One region of the Streptomyces sp. NPDC051913 genome, then DNA from elsewhere that is predicted to be linked to it. Evidence: riboswitches for the same ligand, from Rfam matches in the RefSeq annotation. Region 1 holds a riboswitch; each other region holds the start of a gene.
What was found. Region 1 has a riboswitch for cobalamin ahead of ACIHIX_RS14465 (CbtB-domain containing protein). Riboswitches for the same ligand answer to the same signal wherever they lie in the genome.
Positions count from the first base shown of each region.

Region 2: another riboswitch for cobalamin. It lies ahead of ACIHIX_RS01165 (ribonucleoside-diphosphate reductase subunit alpha); the one in region 1 lies ahead of ACIHIX_RS14465 (CbtB-domain containing protein).
Region 3: another riboswitch for cobalamin. It lies ahead of ACIHIX_RS22190 (cobalamin biosynthesis protein); the one in region 1 lies ahead of ACIHIX_RS14465 (CbtB-domain containing protein).
Region 4: another riboswitch for cobalamin. It lies ahead of metE (5-methyltetrahydropteroyltriglutamate--homocysteine S-methyltransferase); the one in region 1 lies ahead of ACIHIX_RS14465 (CbtB-domain containing protein).

Region 1 covers NZ_JBIUCI010000004.1:413,304-417,878, reverse strand. The annotation lists gene ACIHIX_RS14475 (acyl-CoA dehydrogenase family protein) at 1-166, opposite strand, end outside; gene ACIHIX_RS14470 (CbtA family protein) at 304-1,068, opposite strand; gene ACIHIX_RS14465 (CbtB-domain containing protein) at 1,094-1,315, opposite strand; cobalamin riboswitch at 1,353-1,505, opposite strand; gene ACIHIX_RS14460 (histidine phosphatase family protein) at 1,600-2,163, shown strand; gene ACIHIX_RS14455 (ferredoxin) at 2,179-2,553, opposite strand; gene ACIHIX_RS14450 (DUF6479 family protein) at 2,657-3,022, shown strand; gene ACIHIX_RS14445 (carboxylesterase/lipase family protein) at 3,065-4,575, opposite strand, start outside.
Region 2 covers NZ_JBIUCI010000001.1:254,344-258,918, forward strand. The annotation lists gene mctP (monocarboxylate uptake permease MctP) at 1-1,536, shown strand, start outside; gene ACIHIX_RS01160 (GNAT family N-acetyltransferase) at 1,610-2,113, shown strand; cobalamin riboswitch at 2,136-2,296, shown strand; gene ACIHIX_RS01165 (ribonucleoside-diphosphate reductase subunit alpha) at 2,420-4,575, shown strand, end outside.
Region 3 covers NZ_JBIUCI010000007.1:74,341-78,915, forward strand. The annotation lists gene ACIHIX_RS22175 (lysozyme) at 1-551, shown strand, start outside; gene ACIHIX_RS22180 (anion permease) at 706-1,959, shown strand; gene ACIHIX_RS22185 (hypothetical protein) at 1,982-2,203, shown strand; cobalamin riboswitch at 2,362-2,503, shown strand; gene ACIHIX_RS22190 (cobalamin biosynthesis protein) at 2,604-3,551, shown strand; gene ACIHIX_RS22195 (cobyric acid synthase) at 3,548-4,575, shown strand, end outside.
Region 4 covers NZ_JBIUCI010000008.1:322,626-327,200, forward strand. The annotation lists gene ACIHIX_RS25730 (heavy metal translocating P-type ATPase) at 1-1,211, opposite strand, end outside; gene ACIHIX_RS25735 (hypothetical protein) at 1,211-1,480, opposite strand; cobalamin riboswitch at 2,295-2,522, shown strand; gene metE (5-methyltetrahydropteroyltriglutamate--homocysteine S-methyltransferase) at 2,679-4,575, shown strand, end outside.

The DNA.
Region 1 (4,575 bases):
CCAGCCAGCGGTCGGCGCCGAGGCGGCGGACGGTCTCGCGGTAGAAGCGCTTCTGCTCCCGCCGGTCGCCGTGCCGGGCGTTGGCGTCGGTCGGCACCAACTCGGCGAAGTAAGCGCGCAGTTCGGTGCGCAGCCGCTGCTGCTCGGGTGTGTATGCGAGATGCACGGCGCCTCCAGGCTCCCCGGAACCGGTCCTGTCGGCGCACACGGTAGAACGTGTTCCAGAAATAGGGAATGGCGAGACGGTACCGAGGCATACGAAAAGGCCCCCGCGTGGCGGGGGCCCGTTCGGTGCTGAACTGCTCAGTGGGCGACGGGAGTCGGCTGACTGCCGGCACCCGCCGACCGCTCGGCCGGCTTCGGCGCGAGCTGCCGCTCCGCCAGCAGCCCGAAGACCAGCCCGAAGGCGGTCCACAGGGTCACCTGCACGGCGAGTGCCGCGAGCCGGTACTGCCACAACAGGGCGGCCGGGAAATGCTCCGGCACCTCGTTGAACGACGGCAGGAACGCGTAGGCCAGACCGACGACGAGGACGAAGAACGCGCCCGCGGCGAGGGTGGCGTTCCAGTTGCCGAGGCGGGGTGCGAGACGCTTGCCCAGGATGACGGTCCCCACCGTCAGCAGCACGCTGAGGACGATCATCAGGAAGAACAGCGCGGTCCGCTGGTTGAGCGTGTCGGGGTCACCGACGGCCGGCGGGTTGGCCGGGTACTTGAGGAACGGCACGACGTACACCGCGACCAGTCCGGCGACCGCCAGGAGCAGCGCGCTGGCGCGCGGCCCGAAGCGGCCGATCCGGCCGAGCGCGAAGCAGTACGCGAGCGCCGCGATGCCGCCGAAGGCGACCCCGTAGACGAGGACACCGGTGGACAGGCCCGCGGTGGACTGGAGCGTACGGCTGAAGAGTTCCTCGCCGCCGTGCTCGTGGGCGTGGCTCTCCTCGAAGGCGATGGCCTGATCGACGCGCGGCTCCCCGAGGAAGTACGCGACGACGAGCGCGGCCAGGCCCGCGACGAGGCCCGCGAGCATGCCGCGGACCAGGAGATTTCTGACAGTTGCGGAGTTCATGCGCGGATACGCTTCCTCGCCGCCGTCAGTGGCACGGGAAGCCGAGCAGATGGCGGGCGTCGTGCACCCACTCGTGGACTCCCTCGCCGGACAGCAGGGAGGTGGCGCCCTGTTCGGCGCCGACGAAGTAGAGCAGGACCAGCATCAGGACGCCGAAGAAGACCGCCCAGGGGACGATGGCGCCGATCGGCAGCTTTGCGGGTACGGCGGTGGAGCTGGTTGTCGGCTGAGCGACGGTCTGCGCCATGGCAGGACCTCCTGGGGGAACTCGCGTCCCGTCTCGGTGGTGCACAGGACGACGGGGCGGGTCTGACTCCCCCGGCCCACCCCTGGGGGTGTGCCCGGCATACAGTGGCGCGACCGTGCCGGAATCCCACCGGCTTCCACCGAACCGTCGTCGATATCGACGAGAAGGTACCGCGTGCGAGAGGTGCGGCCAAGAGCGCACGGTTCGGCCACGAGCGCCCCTGAAGCGCTGTGGCCATGTCAATTACGCGGTACGGAAGGGATGTTGGGCGGGGGAATGGACCGATGACCAGCCGAGTGATGTTGATCTCACCCGCGATCAGCGCGGCTCTGCGGGAGGCCCGCTTCGACGACGGCGGCCCGCTGGACGACTCCGGACTGCGGCTCGCGAAGGCCGCCGCGGGCACGCTCCCCACGGCCCGTCAGGTCTGCGTCTCCCCCACCGTGCGCTGCCGGGAGACGGCCGGCGCACTCGGCCTCGACGCCCTGGACACACCGGAGTTGGCCGCACTCGACACCGGACGCTGGCGCGGCGCGACGCTGGCCGAGGTGGGCGCCGCCGAGCCGGAGGCGCTGGCCCGCTGGCTGGCCGACGTGGAAGCGGCGCCGCACGGCGGGGAGTCGGTGCACGCGCTGTGCGAACGGGTCGGGGCGTGGCTGGACCCGCTCGCCGCGGAACCGGGCCGGACGATCGCGGTGGCCGAACCCGAGATCGTCCGCGCCGCGCTCGTCCACGCGCTGGGAGCGCCGAGGTCGTCGTTCTGGCGCACGGACGTCGCACCGCTCACCGCCGTCGAGCTCAGCGGCAGGGCGGGCCGCTGGAACGTACGGATGGGACGACCTCTGTGAGAGGTGCGCCGCACCTCAGTGCAGCGTGTCCATGAAGTCCGTGCAGGCCTGGGCGCAGGTCCGGCAGGCCTTGGCGGCCTCCTCCGCGCCCGGCTGGGTGTCGAAGGCGTGGGCGCTCTCCAGGCAGACCGTCCGGCACCACTCGAGCTGGACGCGGATACCGCTCTCGTCCAGCCGGTTCTGCTCGGACAGCACCCGGCACGTCGCGTCGCACACCTCCGCGCACATGATGCCCTTGCGTCGTACGAGTTCCTGCTGCTCGGTCCCGTCCGGATCCACGAGGCTGGCACGCACCGCACATGCCCGGGCGCAATCGGTGCACGCCTGCGCACACGCGAAACGGTCCTCCAGGAACCGGATGAGCTCCTGTTGGGATGTCGTCGCTGTCACACCGCGCGGGTAGCCGCCGCGGCTCGCGTCAAACCCCCTCGCCGGAGGTCGCGCCGGTCGCGGGGGCGGGTTCACGCACGCCGGCGGGGGTACTCGCGGGGCCATGAACATCGCATGGATGGAGATGGCCGCGGGTCGCGGCGCCCTGGGCGTCGGGCTGATCGTGGCGGGTCTGGTCGTGGTCGCCCTGTTGCTCGGCGCGTTCTGGCTGGGCGCACGCATCCGTCGCCAGGAACCGCCGCCCCCGAGCCCCGAGGAGCAGCCGAGGCTGCCCGAGGGCGGGCCCGTCCGCGAGGTCATGGAGAACAGGGAGCCCGACGAGGTGCCCCGCAGCGACCAGCGCCTGACGCCGCACGAGATGCCCGCCTTCGGCAACAGCAGCACCCGGACCGGTCCCGAGAAGGACCGGCGCCGCTGGAGCGACGGCAGCAGCGGATCGTTCGGCAGCGGGGGGCCGGGCGGTCGCTGACCCGAGCCCCGCCGCTCTCCTTCGAGCGCACCCAGGGACCTGTCAGCCGGCGAGCAGGGGCAGCGCCTCGAAGACGTGCCGCTCCCACAGCCGCCGTGAGGCCTCCTCCGGGTAGGTGGTCACCGTCGGCTCGGTGTCGAGGAGTCGGACGAGCCGGGCCTCTGAGTCGTACGCGGGCCAGCCGGGGTCGCCGGTGGCGGCGAACGCCGTCCAGGCGGAGCGGACGTGCGCGGAGAGCCGCTCGATGTCGGGGGTGGGCTCGGGGCCGATGAGCATGCTGCCGAGCCCACCCCCTTGCGGCCCGAAGACCAGGGGTACGTCAAGGCCGTGGCAGGCGCCGAGCGCGCCGCCGTGCAGCGGGGCGGACCAGGTGAGTTCGTACAGGTACGCCCGCCCGCCACCGGCGGTCTGCGCGTCCGCCAGATGCAGCGAGGGCATGCGGAACAGCCAGTCGGACTGGACGAGTTCGAAGAGGTGCTCCGCCGAGGCGTCCGGGAACGCGGTGCGGTAGGCCCGCTCGGCGTCGGGTCCCGGACCGAACGCGGCCAGCGCACCCGAGGCCATCCGCTCGTCCACCTTGCCGAGCAGGCCGCCCATCATCAGGAAGAGGCGGTACTCGTCACGGTTGTGCCCGACGATCAGCTCCACGTCCCGGGCGGCGCCGTCCGTCAGGGCCCGCCACGGCATGACCGGCAGGACGTCTCCGTCGACGACCGGGGAGTACGGGGTGGCGGTCAGGGCGGCCGAGCCCCACCGGGGCAGGAACTCCCTCATCCGGCCGCTCAGGGCGGCCCCCGCCTCCGGCAGCTTGCGCGGGTCCACGCCCGCCAGGTCCGCCACGGTGGCGCGCAGCCCGAGCTCACCGGCGACGGCCTCGCCGATGTCCCTGGCCAGCGCGTCCGAGAAGTACGTGCCCGGCACGCTCTGCGCGATCGCACGCCGGAACAGGCCGCGCGCCCGCGGCATCGCCAGGAGCGCGGCGACGGACCCGGCGCCGGCCGACTCGCCGAAGACGGTCACCTGGCCGGGGTCGCCGCCGAAGGCCGTGATGTTGTCGCGCACCCACTCCAGGGCGGCGACCTGGTCGAGCAGTCCGCGGTTCGCGGGAGCCCCCTCGATGTGGAGGAACCCCTCGATGCCGACCCGGTAGTTCAGGGTGACCACGACCAGGCCGCCGTCGCGGGCGAGCCGGGCGCCGTCGTAGGTGGGGTCGTCGCTGGAGCCCAGCTTGTAGGCGCCGCCGTAGATCCACACCATGACCGGGCGGCCGGCCGCCGCGTCGGCCTCGGGGGTCCAGACGTTGACGGTCAGCCAGTCGTCGCCGGTCGGCAGGCTCCAGGGCGGCACCGCGGCGGGGTCAGGGCCGAGCGCTTCCTGCGGGACCGGCGGTCCGAACGCGGCCGCTTCCCGCACTCCGGCCCAGCGCTCCGCCGGTCGGGGCGCCGCGAACCGCGCCTCTCCCAGCGGGGGCCGCGCGTAGGGGATGCCGCGGAAGACGTCCAGGCCGCCCTCACGGCGACCGCGGACCGCGCCGGCCGTCGTGCCGGCCTCGG
Region 2 (4,575 bases), on a different contig from region 1:
AAGGCCGAGAACGAGCACTCGCTGGACGAATGGGGCCTGGGCGGCCGGTCGTTCGGCACCTGGGTCACCTGGTTCCTGCTCGGCGGCGACCTCTACACCGCGTACACCTTCGTGGCCGTCCCGGCGGCGATCTACGCCGCGGGCGCGGCCGGCTTCTTCGCGGTGCCGTACACGATCCTCGTGTACCCCCTGATCTTCACCTTCCTGCCCCGCCTGTGGTCGGTCTCGCACAAGCACGGCTATGTGACGACCTCCGACTTCGTGCGCGGACGCTGGGGTTCGAAGGGCCTGTCGCTCGCGGTCGCCGTCACCGGCATCCTCGCGACGATGCCCTACATCGCCCTCCAACTCGTGGGTATCCAGGCCGTTCTGGACGTCATGGGCGTCGGCGGCGGCGAGGACACCAACTGGTTCGTGAAGGACCTGCCGCTGCTGATCGCGTTCGGCGTGCTCGCGGCGTACACGTACTCGTCCGGTCTGCGGGCCCCCGCCCTGATCGCGTTCGTCAAGGACACGCTGATCTACATCGTCATCGCGGTGGCGATCATCTACATCCCGATCAAGCTGGGCGGGTTCGACGAGATCTTCGCCAAGGCGGGCGAGGCGTACAGCCAGACCAACCCGGCGACGGGCGCGCCACGCGGTGCGCTGGTGCCGGGCGAGCCGGGCCAATGGACGTACGCCACCCTGGCGTTGGGCTCCGCGCTCGCGCTCTTCATGTACCCGCACTCGATCACCGCGACGCTCTCCTCCAGGAGCCGTGAGGTGATCCGCCGCAACACCACGATCCTGCCCCTGTACTCGCTGATGCTGGGTCTGCTGGCGCTGCTGGGCTTCATGGCGATCGCGGCCGGGGTCAAGGTCACCAACGGCCAGTTGGCGATCCCGCAGCTGTTCGAGGACATGTTCCCGGCGTGGTTCGCGGGCGTGGCCTTCGCGGCGATCGGCATCGGCGCGCTCGTGCCCGCCGCCATCATGTCGATCGCGGCGGCGAATCTCTTCACCCGCAACATCTACAAGGACTTCATCAAGCCGGACGCGACTCCGGAGCAGGAGACCAAGGTCTCCAAGCTGGTGTCCCTGCTGGTGAAGGTCGGCGCGCTGGTCTTCGTCCTGACCATGGACAAGACGGTCGCCATCAACTTCCAGCTCCTGGGCGGCATCTGGATCCTCCAGACCTTCCCGGCCCTGGTCGGCGGTCTGTTCACCCGCTGGTTCCACCGCTGGGCCCTGCTCGCCGGCTGGGCGGTCGGCATGATCTACGGCACGGTCGCCGCGTACGGCGTCGCCTCCCCGACCCAGAAGCACTTCGGCGGCTCGTCGAAGGAGATCCCGGGCATCGGCGAGATCGGCTACATCGGCCTGACGGCCTTCGTGCTCAACGTCGTGGTCACGGTGGTCCTCACCTTCGTCCTGAAGGCCCTCAAGGCCCCCGAGGGCGTCGACGAGACCAAGCCGGAGGACTACACGGCGGACGCGGGCGACCCCGGCGTCCAGGTCGAGCTGCCGCCGGCGACCGCGGGCACCTCGCACTGAGTGTTTCCCTGATCAGCGGGCCGCCGGAACATCCGGCGGCCCGTTGTCGTGCAGGTCGGGCACACTCGCTCCCATGGACATCGAGATCCGGGCAGCGGAACCCGGCGAATACGACACCATCGGCGAGATCACGGCCCAGGCCTATCTCCTGGACGACCTCCTGGCCTTCGGTGAGAGCGACTGGTATCTGGGCGAGTTGAGAGACGTCGCCAAGCGGGCCGCCTCCGCCGAGGTACTCGTGGCCACCCTGGGCGGCGAGCCCGTCGGCACCGTCACCTACGTCGCCGCCGGCGGTGCCATGGCCGAGCACGCCCGGCCCGACGAGGCCGTGATCCGCATGCTCGCCGTCGGCCGCGCGGCGCGTGGCAGAGGGGCCGGCGAGGCCCTCGTCCGCGCCTGCGTCGACCGGGCGAGGGCGGCGGACGGCTGCACGGGCATCGTGCTGTCGACCCAGGAGATCATGTACGCCGCCCACCGCATCTACGAACGCCTCGGCTTCGTCCGCGCACCCGAGCGCGACTGGCAGCCGATCCCGGGTGCGGAGTTCACGCTTCTCACCTATGAGTTGACGCTCTGAAGTCGCCGCGACACAACATCTAGGGGTGCCACCCGAACCCGGCACAAGATGTATGCTCATGCTCGCTGTCGCCGCAGGGGAATCCGGTGCGAATCCGGAACTGTCCCGCAACGGTGTACTTGTGCATGTCTTGTGCGTGTACGGGAGTCAGTCCGAGGACCTGCCGACAGCGTGCCCAGGCCGCCGTGGCCCGGGTGCCATGACGTCCGGGCCTCGTGGAGTGGGCCGGTGGACGCGACGCCGTGTGCGCTCGTGCTGCCCCCTGCTCTCCGCCAGGCCCCGTGCCGAGCGAGGGAGAGCCCCCCAGTGACCATCGCGCCAGCCGATCCGGCTTCAGCGGTCCAGGCGGAGAACGACGGTGCCGGTACCGCCCTGTTGCGGACCCTGACCGAGCTGACCGCCGACCTGCCCGACGCCGACCCCGGACGGGTCGCCGCCGCCGCGCTGCGCGGCCGCTCCGGCCGGGCGGACTCCGATGGCGGCGCGGAGCTGCGCGAGCTGGCGACGGAGGCCGCCGCCGGTCTCATCTCCGAGGACCCCGCCTACTCCCGGCTGGCCGCCCGGCTGCTGACCATCAGCATCGCCGCCGAGGCCGCCTCCCAGGGCGTCACGTCCTTCACCGAGTCGGTCGAGGTCGGCCACCGCGAGGGCCTGATCGCCGACCGCACGGCGGAGTTCGTACGGGTCCACGCGGCGCGGCTCGACGCGCTGATCGACCCGGCCGGCGACGACCGCTTCGGCTACTTCGGGCTCCGCACCCTGCACAGCCGCTACCTCCTGCGGCACCCGATCACCCGCCAGGTCATCGAGACGCCCCAGCACTTCATGCTGCGCGTCGCCTCCGGCCTCGCCGAGGACGACACGACCCGCGCCCTGGACGAAGTCGCCGCGCTCTACGGGCTCATGAGCCGCCTCGACTACCTGCCGTCCTCCCCCACGCTCTTCAACTCCGGCACCCGGCACCCCCAGATGTCGTCCTGCTACCTCCTCGACTCCCCGCTGGACGAGCTGGACTCCATCTACGACCGCTACCACCAGGTGGCACGGCTGTCGAAGCACGCCGGTGGCATCGGGCTGTCGTACAGCAGGATTCGTTCCCGCGGCTCCCTCATCCGGGGCACCAACGGGCACTCCAACGGCATCGTGCCGTTCCTGAAGACGCTGGACGCGAGCGTCGCCGCGGTGAACCAGGGCGGTCGGCGCAAGGGTGCGGCCGCGGTGTACCTGGAGACCTGGCACTCCGACATCGAGGAGTTCCTGGAGCTGCGCGACAACACCGGTGAGGACGCCCGGCGTACGCACAACCTGAACCTCGCGCACTGGATCCCGGACGAGTTCATGCGCCGCGTGAACGCCGACGCCGAGTGGTCGCTGTTCTCCCCGGCCGACGTGCCCGAGCTGGTCGACCTGTGGGGCGAGGAGTTCGACGCCGCGTACCGCAAGGCGGAGGCGGCGGGGCTCGCCAAGAAGACCATCCCGGCCCGTGACCTCTACGGCCGCATGATGCGCACCCTGGCGCAGACCGGCAACGGCTGGATGACCTTCAAGGACGCCGCCAACCGCACCGCCAACCAGACGGCGCTGCCCGGCAGCGTGGTCCACTCCTCCAACCTCTGCACGGAGATCCTGGAGGTCACGGACGACGGGGAGACGGCGGTCTGCAACCTGGGCTCGGTGAACCTGGGCGCGTTCGTCGACCAGAGGACCGGCGACCTCGACTGGGAGCGGCTCGACGAGACCGTCCGTACCGCCGTCACCTTCCTCGACCGCGTGGTGGACATCAACTTCTACCCGACCGAGCAGGCCGGCCGGTCGAACGCGAAGTGGCGCCCGGTGGGCCTGGGCGCGATGGGCCTCCAGGACGTCTTCTTCAAGCTGCGGCTGCCCTTCGACTCGCCGGAGGCCAAGGCTCTCTCCACACGCATCGCCGAGCGCATCATGCTCGCCGCGTACGAGGCCTCCACCGACCTCGCCGAGCGCAACGGACCGCTCCCGGCATGGGAGAAGACCCGTACCGCCCAGGGCGTCCTGCACCCCGACCACTACGGCGTCGAGCTGACCTGGCCGGAGCGCTGGGCGGCGCTGCGCGAGCGGATGGCCACCACGGGCCTGCGCAACTCCCTGCTCCTCGCCATCGCGCCCACCGCCACGATCGCCTCGATCGCGGGCGTGTACGAGTGCATCGAGCCGCAGGTCTCGAACCTCTTCAAGCGCGAGACGCTGTCCGGCGAGTTCCTCCAGGTCAACTCCTATCTGGTGGCCGAGCTGAAGAAGCTCGGCGTCTGGGACGCACAGACCCGGGAGGCGCTGCGCGAGTCCAACGGCTCGGTGCAGGGCTTCACCTGGGTCCCGCAGGACGTCCGCGACCTGTACCGCACGGCCTGGGAGATCCCGCAGCGCGGCCTCATCGACATGGCCGCCGCGCGCACCCCGTTCCTGGACCAGTCCCAGTCGCTGAACCT
Region 3 (4,575 bases), on a different contig from region 1:
TCAAGGCGACCGAGGGCGGGACGTACCGCAACCCGTACTTCGGCCAGCAGTACACCGGCTCGCGCGAAGCGGGTCTGATCCGCGGGGCCTACCATTTCGCGCTGCCGGACCAGTCGTCGGGCAAGACGCAGGCACGGTACTTCGTGAACAACGGCGGCGGCTGGAGCGCGGACGGCTGGACGCTGCCGCCGGCGCTCGACATCGAATACAACCCGTACGACGGCAGGCACCGGTGCTACGGCCTGAAGAAGGCCGCGATGGTCAGCTGGATCAAGTCCTTCAGCAACGAGGTCAAGCGGCTCACCGGGCGGCGTCCGGTGATCTACACGACCGCCCACTGGTGGAACGTTTGCACCGGCGGCAGCGGCGCCTTCGCCCGGAACCACGCACTGTGGGTGGCCCGCTACAACGCGGCGGACGCCGGTTCACTGCCCAACGGATGGTCGTACTGGACGATCTGGCAGTACGACAACAGCGGCAGCCTGCCGGGTGATCAGAATCTCTTCAACGGCTCGGCGGCCCAGTTGAGGAAGTTCGCCCGGGGCTCGTGACCGTGCGGCGCACGGGCCGCGCGGTGGGCGCCGTCGGCATCGGAGGGAAAACCCTCGGTTCCAGACACCGTGCGGCCTGCCTCAGTTCATCTTCCGTTCACCCTGGTTACCTACGTTCAACGTGCCAATGACGCTCGAACGATTGCCTGGGTAAATGGAAAACTTCTCGCTGATCCTCGCGATTGTGGTGGTAACCGCACTTGCGTTCGATTTCACGAACGGTTTTCACGACACCGCCAACGCGATGGCCACGACCATCTCGACCGGTGCGCTCAAGCCCAAGGTCGCGGTGGCCATGTCCGCCGTGCTCAACCTTGTGGGCGCCTTTCTCTCCGTGGAGGTCGCCAACACGATCTCCAAGGGTCTCGTCGACGAGAGCGGCATCCGTCCCGAGGTCATCTTCGCCGCACTGGTCGGCGCGATCCTCTGGAACCTGCTGACCTGGCTGGTCGGACTCCCCTCCAGCTCCTCGCACGCCCTCATGGGCGGTCTGATCGGCGCCACCATCGCTTCGGCGGGCATGGGCGCGGTCCACGGTGACGTCCTGGTCACCAAGGTCCTGATCCCGGCGATCGCGGCGCCCATCGTCGCGGGCCTCGCCGCCATGCTGGCAACCCGCCTCTCCTACTCCCTCGGCAAGAAGGCGGACGGCAAGGCCGCCGCCAAGGGCTTCCGCGCCGGCCAGATCGCCTCGGCCGGCCTGGTCTCCCTCGCCCACGGCACGAACGACGCGCAGAAGACGATGGGCATCATCACCCTCGCCCTCGTCGCCGGCGGCGCCGTCGCGCCCGACTCCGACCCGCCCACCTGGGTCATCCTCTCCGCGGGTCTGGCCATCGCGCTCGGCACCTACCTCGGCGGCTGGCGCATCATCCGCACGATGGGCAAGGGTCTGACCGACCTCCAGCCGCAGCAGGGCTTCGCCGCCCAGACCAGCGCGGCGACGGTCATCCTGGCCTCCTCGCACCTCGGTTTCTCCCTCTCCACCACGCACTCCGTCTCCGGTTCGGTGATGGGCGCGGGCCTCGGCCGCAAGGGCGGCGTGGTCCGCTGGTCGACGGCGACGCGGATGTTCGTGGCCTGGGGCCTCACGCTCCCGGCGGCCGCCCTGGTGGGCGCGCTGGCGGAGTCGGTGACCGACCTCGGTGACTGGGGCACGGGCGTCGTCCTGATCTTCCTGATCGCCTCCAGCGCGGCCATCTGGAAGATCTCGCGCCGCGAGGTCGTGGACGCGTCGAACGTCAACGACACCGACGACGAGCCGGCCGGCGTGGTCACGACGGCGATCGCCGCGGTCACCCCGCCTCCGGCGGGCACCGTGACGGACGGCCTGACCGCCACGATCCCCGCCCCGGCAGCGGCCGCGGCCTCCACGGAACCGGCGGCCCCGCCGGCCGCCGCGGTCTGAGCGACGAAGGAAACCAAGCAACATGAAGATCGACTGGCAAGCACTGGGCTCCGTCTTCGGCGTCAGCCTCGTCGTCACCGTGGCCCTCGTGGCCCTCTTCACCCTCGGCATCATGGGCCTCTCTCGCCAGGAGCGGGCCTCGGCCGCGGGCGGCTCGGCGGCCCTCGCCGTGACCGGCGCGTACGCCTGCTTCGCCGCCTGTGCGGCGGCGGTGGGCTACGGCATCTATCTGATCGTCGCCTGACCCGCACCACGACGATTCCGCGCCCTGTTCCGGGCCTCTCGAAGAGGGGATTCCGGACAGGGCGCTTTCGCGTTCCGGGCCTCGCGAACCCCGTCCGCGGGCCCGCCGATGTGGGGTTCTGCACACTCCGCTCCCGCAGGTCAACAGCGAGTTGACGGCCCTTCCGGGCCCGTGGTGGACTGCCGGAGCCAAGTACGGCGGCCAGGGAGGAAGACCGGTGTGAATCCGGCGCGGTCCCGCCACTGTCACCGGGGTAGGTAGCCCCGGGAGCCAGGAACTCCCACCGTCGGTCTCGTCGAACCAGGGCGTGGACACCCTGAGTGAGGACATATCGCCATGCTCGCCTGCCGTTCGAGGTACAGCACCAGGTCGCTGCCCGACCCCACGGCCGGCTGAGCGCATGCGTGCCGATCGCGTCTTCGCGTACGGCGCCGCCGCCGGACTCGTCGCAGATCTGCTGCTCGGTGATCCACGCCGGGGGCATCCGGTCGCCGTGTTCGGGCGGGCCGCCGGCGCCGTGGAGAAGGCTCTGTGGCGGGACCATCGTGGGTGGGGCGCGCTGCACACCGCCGTGTGCGTCGGGGGCGCCGTGGGGCTGGGCGCCCTCGCCCAGAGCGTCGTACGTCCCTCCCGTAGCGCGTCCGTCGCGCTGACCGGCGCCGCCACCTGGGCCGTGGTGGGCGGGACGTCGCTCGCACGCGAGGCCCGGGTCATCGGTCTGGCTCTGGAGGCGGGGGACGTCGAGGGCGCTCGCGCCCGGCTGCCGCACCTGTGCGGGCGGGATCCGCAGGCCCTCGACGCCGACGGGATCGCCCGGGCCGTCGTCGAGTCCGTCGCCGAGAACACCTCCGACGCCGTGGTCGGCGCCCTGGTGTGGGGGGCGCTCGGTGGAGTGCCCGGTCTGCTCGGGTTCCGGGCCGTCAACACCCTCGACGCCATGGTCGGGCACAAGTCCGAGCGGTACCGGCGCTACGGCTGGGCCTCCGCCCGGCTCGACGACCTCGCCGGATGGCCGGGGGCGCGGCTCACCGCCGTACTCGCCGCCGTCGCCGGGAGCGACTCCCGGGGGGCCGTTCGAGCGTGGCGTGCCGACGCCGCCAAGCATCCGAGCCCCAACGCCGGGCCCGTCGAGGCCTCGTTCGCGGGGGCCCTCGGGGTGCGGCTCGGCGGGAGCCTGTCCTACGGAGGGCGGGTGGAGCACCGGCCCGTGCTCAATCAGTCCGGGCGGGCCGTCGCCACGCGGGACATCGAGCGCGCCGTACGGCTTTCGCGGCGCGTCGGGCTGCTCGCGCTCGGCATCGGTGCCGCCGCACGGGCCCTGGCCACGAAGAAGGGACGTACGTCATGAGCGGGGGGCTGCTCGTCGCCGGGACCACCTCCGACGCCGGCAAGAGTGTCGTCACCGCCGGGATCTGCCGGTGGCTGGTGCGGCAGGGGGTCAAGGTCGCGCCCTTCAAGGCGCAGAACATGTCCCTCAATTCGTTCGTGACGCGGGAGGGCGCGGAGATCGGGCGGGCCCAGGCCATGCAGGCCCAGGCCTGTCGGGTCGAGCCGACCGCGCTGATGAATCCCGTGCTGCTCAAGCCCGGTGGCGAGCAGAGCAGCCAGGTCGTGCTGATGGGGAAGCCCGTCGGCGAGATGAGCGCGCGCGGCTATCACGGGGGGCGGCAGCAGAAGCTGCTCGGGACCGTGCTCGACTGTCTCGCCGAACTGCGGGGCACGTATGACGCGGTGATCTGTGAGGGGGCCGGCAGTCCGGCGGAGATCAATCTGCGACGGACCGACATCGTCAACATGGGGATCGCCCGCAATGCCGGGCTTCCGGTGCTGGTGGTCGGGGACATCGACCGCGGGGGCGTGTTCGCCTCCTTCTTCGGGACCGTCGCGCTGCTCTCGACAGAGGATCAGAAGCTGGTCGCCGGGTTCCTCGTGAACAAGTTCCGGGGGGATGTGTCGCTGCTGGAACCCGGGCTCGACATGCTCCACGGGCTCACCGGGCGGCGGACGTACGGCGTCCTGCCCTTCCGGCACGGCCTCGGGATCGACGAGGAAGACGGTCTGCGGGTTTCCCTCAGAGGGACCGTCCGGGAGTCGAACACCGCCCCGCCCGTCGGGGAGGACGTGCTGCGGGTCGCCGTCTGCGCGGTCCCCCTGATGTCCAACTTCACGGACGTGGACGCGCTCGCCGCCGAACCGGGTCTCGTCGTGCGGTTCGTGGACCGGCCGGAGGAGCTCGCCGACGCCGATCTCGTCATCGTCCCGGGGACACGCGGGAGCGTGCGGGCACTGGAGTGGCTGCATGAGCGCGGGCTGGCCGGCGCCCTGGTGCGAAGGGCCGCGGAGGGACGTCCGATCCTCGGCATCTGCGGCGG
Region 4 (4,575 bases), on a different contig from region 1:
CCCAGCGCGCACGGGCAGGCCACGACCAGCACGGCCACGCAGGCGGTGAGCGCCGCCTGCGGATCGGCTCCGGCGCCCAGCCAGAACCCCAGGACAGTCACCGCGAGAACCAGGACAGCCGGCACGAACACCCCGGCGATCGCGTCGGCGAGCCGCTGCGCGCGAGCCTTGCCGGCCTGCGCCTCCGTGACGAGGCGGGTGATCCGCGCCAGCTGGGTGTCCGCCCCGACCGCCCTGGCCTCGACCAGAAGCAGCCCGCCCGCGTTGACGGCCCCGCCGACCAGGGCCGAGCCGGGTGACACCTCCACGGGTTCGCTCTCGCCGGTGACCAGGGACAGGTCCACGGCGGAACTGCCTTCCGTCACCCGCCCGTCGGTGGCGACCCGCTCACCCGGGCGCACCACGAAGACCTGTCCCACCCGCAACTGCTCGATCGGGATCGAACGCTCGCCGTGCTCGTCCCGTACGGACACCTGCTTGGCCGCCAGTTCTACCAGCGACCGCAGCGCCGCCCCGGTTCCGCGCCGGGCCCGGCCCTCCAGGTACCGCCCGGTCAGCACGAACAGCGGGACACTGACAGCGGCTTCGAGGTACACGTGCGCCATGTCCTCGGAGGCGGAGGGCACCAGGCTGAACGACATCCGCATCCCGGGTTCGCCCGCCCCGCCCAGGAACAACGCGTACACCGACCAGGCGAACGACGCCAGGACTCCGAGCGAGACCAGGGTGTCCATGGTGGCCGTGGAGTGCCTCAGCCCCCGCAGCGCCCTGATGTGGAACGGCCAGGCACTCCACACCGCCACCGGGGCGGCCAGGGCGAAGCAGAGCCACTGCCAGTCGCGGAACTGAAGCGTCGGCACCATCGACAGCACCAGAACCGGCACCGCCAGCAGCACGGTGACCAGGAGCCGTTCGCGCTCACGACGAGCCTCGTCGCTCCCGGCCTCGTCCGTCTCCTGGCTGTCACCGTCATCCTCGCTCACGGGCAGTGCGGCCAGGTAGCCGGCCTGCTCGACCGCGGTGACGAGATCCGCCGGGACCATCTCGGCGGGATGGCGGACCCGCGCGAGCCCTGTGGCCAGGTTGACCGTGGCCGTGACGCCCTCAAGCTTGCCGAGCTTCTTCTCCACCCGGCGGACACAGGCCGCGCAGGTCATACCGCCCACGGTGATGTCTGTGACGACCGGACCCGACGCCGGTTCGGTCACCATCACTCATCGCCCCCGTGACTCATCCCGGGCATCTCCCCCATGTCTCCGTCCGTCCCCGACGTCTCGTCCGCGCCTGCGCCGCTCTCGCCGCTGCCGCCGTTCTCCCCAGTGCCGTGCATGCCGGGCGCCACGGGGCCGACCGCGGATCCGACGGCGTAGGACACCGTGAACACCAGGACGAGCAGGAGCAGGAAGCCAACGAGCGCGGGAGGTGGCACCCATCTGCGAGCGGTCGCGTCGGCGGCGCGGGATTGCGGATCGTCGGCCATGCCCGACCTTTCGTGGTCGCATTGAACCGTCTTGTGAATGACGGGAGTTGTAGCCGTACCCTCCAGTAGTCGAGTCGCGGGGAGGTCGAGTTCCGAGGGGCCGCCGTGACCTACGTCACCCCGAGGCGACACCTCGGTCAGAAGGGCGCGAACAGATGAGCAGCCGGACGGCCTGCGCAACCACGACGACGGTCGCGGTCATCAGTGACGTCACCACGGGCAACCTGCGTCGCAGCAGGTGGCCGTCCACTCCGAGCCCGGCCGCCGCGTCGTCGCCGATCACCGGCGCGTCGCGGGCCGTCCCTGGCTGAACAGCCGGATGACGCGAGGGCGAGCGCGATTGTCGGCAGGCACAGGTCGGACCGGACGGCTCCCGCGAGGCTGCCCCTGATGCCGTCGAGCCGGCTCGGTAAGCTGCCCGCTGCGCTGGGCGATGGGGAGGAGCGCGTGCAGCCCGACCCCGATGGCGCTCGAACCGGCACCGACCACGGCGGCCGCCAAAACGCGCGGCAGCCGCAGATCCCGGCCGATCTGGTCCTGGAGCGGATCCAGACCGCCGGTGTCCCCCATGAGGTGACGCACGATCACCTGCCATACGCCACGTGCGGGCCCGTGAGGCGGCCGTCGCCCGCACAGCGCGTGCACGTTGGCGCGGTCCGTGCGACGCGGAGACCACGCGGGCGCGGTGCGGGCCGACTTCCACAGCGAGGAGAGGTGTCTCCTCGTACGGTCTCGGTCCGCCTGCACGATCTCAAGTGTGCTGCGTCACCCTCCGGATCCTGGACGACTCCGGCGCTTGCCCACGGACACCCCGTACGCTGGCCGTGCAGCTGGTTCACCCCGTCCGCCAGACGGGGTGTCGCAAGAGGGAACCCGGTGGGAATCCGGGACTGCCCCGCAGCGGTGAGCGGGAACGACCGCCGTCATACGCACTGGACCCGAAGTACCGGGCCTGGGAAGCGACGGCCAGTAGGTGTCCTCACATTCGTGTGTGAGGACGTGCTCGCGAGTCCGAAGACCTGCCAACTGCCCGTGTGCGAACCCATTCGCGCGCGGACATCTCGGTGACCTCGTGGGCGGGTCGGCGTGCACACCGAACGGACGGCCGTGACCGGTCGCAGGCGTCCGGTGCGTGACCCCTTCGCGCTCTCGTCCCGTTGCCGGGATCTCAGGGATTCATCTCGCGAAGGAGATCTCCGTGACCACCAAGTCCGCTTCCGCGGCAGCACGGGCCACCGTGTACGGCTACCCCCGCCAGGGCCAGGGCCGGGAACTGAAGAAGGCGATCGAGGGCTACTGGACGGGGCACGTCACCGCCGACGCCCTCCGTGCCACCGCCGCCGATCTGCGCGCCGCCAACTGGCGCCAGCTCGCCGAGGCCGGCATCGACGAGGTGCCCACCGGCGATTTCTCGTTCTACGACCACGTCCTGGACACCACCGTCATGGTCGGGGCGGTCCCGACCCGCCACCGCGACGCCTTCGACAAGGACTCCCTGGACGGCTACTTCGCCATGGCACGCGGCACCCAGCACGTGGCACCGCTGGAGATGACCAAGTGGTTCGACACCAACTACCACTATTTGGTACCGGAGTTGGGTCCGGACACGGCCTTCACCGCGAACTCCGCCAAGCAGGTCACGGAACTGAAGGAGGCTGTGGCCCTCGGCCTGGCCGCCCGCCCCGTCCTGGTCGGCCCCGTCACCTACCTCCTCCTGGCCAAGCCAGCACCCGGCGTGCCCGCCGACTTCGAGCCGCTCACCCTGCTGGACCGGCTGCTGCCGGTGTATGCCGAGGTCCTCGCCGACCTGCGCGCGGCCGGCGCCGAGTGGGTGCAGCTCGACGAGCCTGCCCTCGTGCAGGACCGTACCCCCGCCGAACTGAACGCCGCTGACCGCACCTACCGGAACCTGGGCGCGCTCGCCGACCGGCCGAAGCTGCTGGTCGCCTCCTACTTCGACCGGCTCGGCGACGCTCTGCCGGTGCTGGCCAAGGCCCCGGTCGAGGGCCTCGCCCTGGACTTCACCGAGGCGGCCGCCGCCAACCTAGACGCCCTGGCAGCCGTGGGCGGGCTGCCCGGCAAGCGCCTGGTCGCGGGCGTCGTCAACGGCCGCAACGTCTGGATCAACGACCTGTCGAAGTCCCTGTCCACGCTGGGCACCCTCCTTGGCCTCGCCGACCAGGTCGACGTCTCCGCCTCGTGCTCCCTCCTCCACGTGCCTCTCGACACGCAGGTCGAGCGCGACATCGAGCCGCAGATCCTGCGCTGGCTGGCCTTCGCCCGGCAGAAGACGCCCGAGATCGCCGTCTTGGCCAAGGGCCTCACCCAGGGCACCGACAGCATCACGGCCGTGCTGGCCGCCAACCGCGCCGACCTCGCGTCCCGAGCTCACTCTCCCCTCACCAGCGACCCCGCCGTCCGCACCCGAGCCGAAGCCGTCACCGACGCCGACACCCGCCGCACCCAGCCGTACACCGAACGCGCCGCCGCCCAACGCGCCCACCTGGGACTGCCGTTGCTGCCCACGACGACCATCGGGTCGTTCCCGCAGACAGCCGAACTGCGCGTCGCCCGTGCGGACCTGAGGGCCCGAAGGATCGACGTCACCACCTACGAGGAGCGGATCGAGGCGGAGGTCCAGGAGGTGATCGCCTTCCAGGAGAAGGCCGGCCTCGACGTCCTCGTGCACGGCGAACCCGAACGCAACGACATGGTCCAGTACTTCGCCGAGCAGCTGACGGGGTACCTCGCCACCCAGCACGGCTGGGTCCAGTCCTACGGCACCCGGTACGCCCGCCCACCGATCCTGGCCGGTGACATCTCCCGCCACGAACCGATGACCGTGCGCTGGACGACGTACGCCCAGTCCCTCACCTCACGGCCGGTCAAGGGCATGCTCACGGGGCCTGTCACCATGCTCGCCTGGTCCTTCGTCCGCGACGACCAGCCCCTCGGCGACACCGCCCGCCAGGTCGCCCTCGCCCTGCGCGACGAGGTGGGCGACCTTGAGGCCGCGGGAACCTCGGTCATCCAGGTCGACGAGCCCGCACTGCGAGAGACCCTGCCGCTACGGGCCGCCGACCACGCCGCCTACC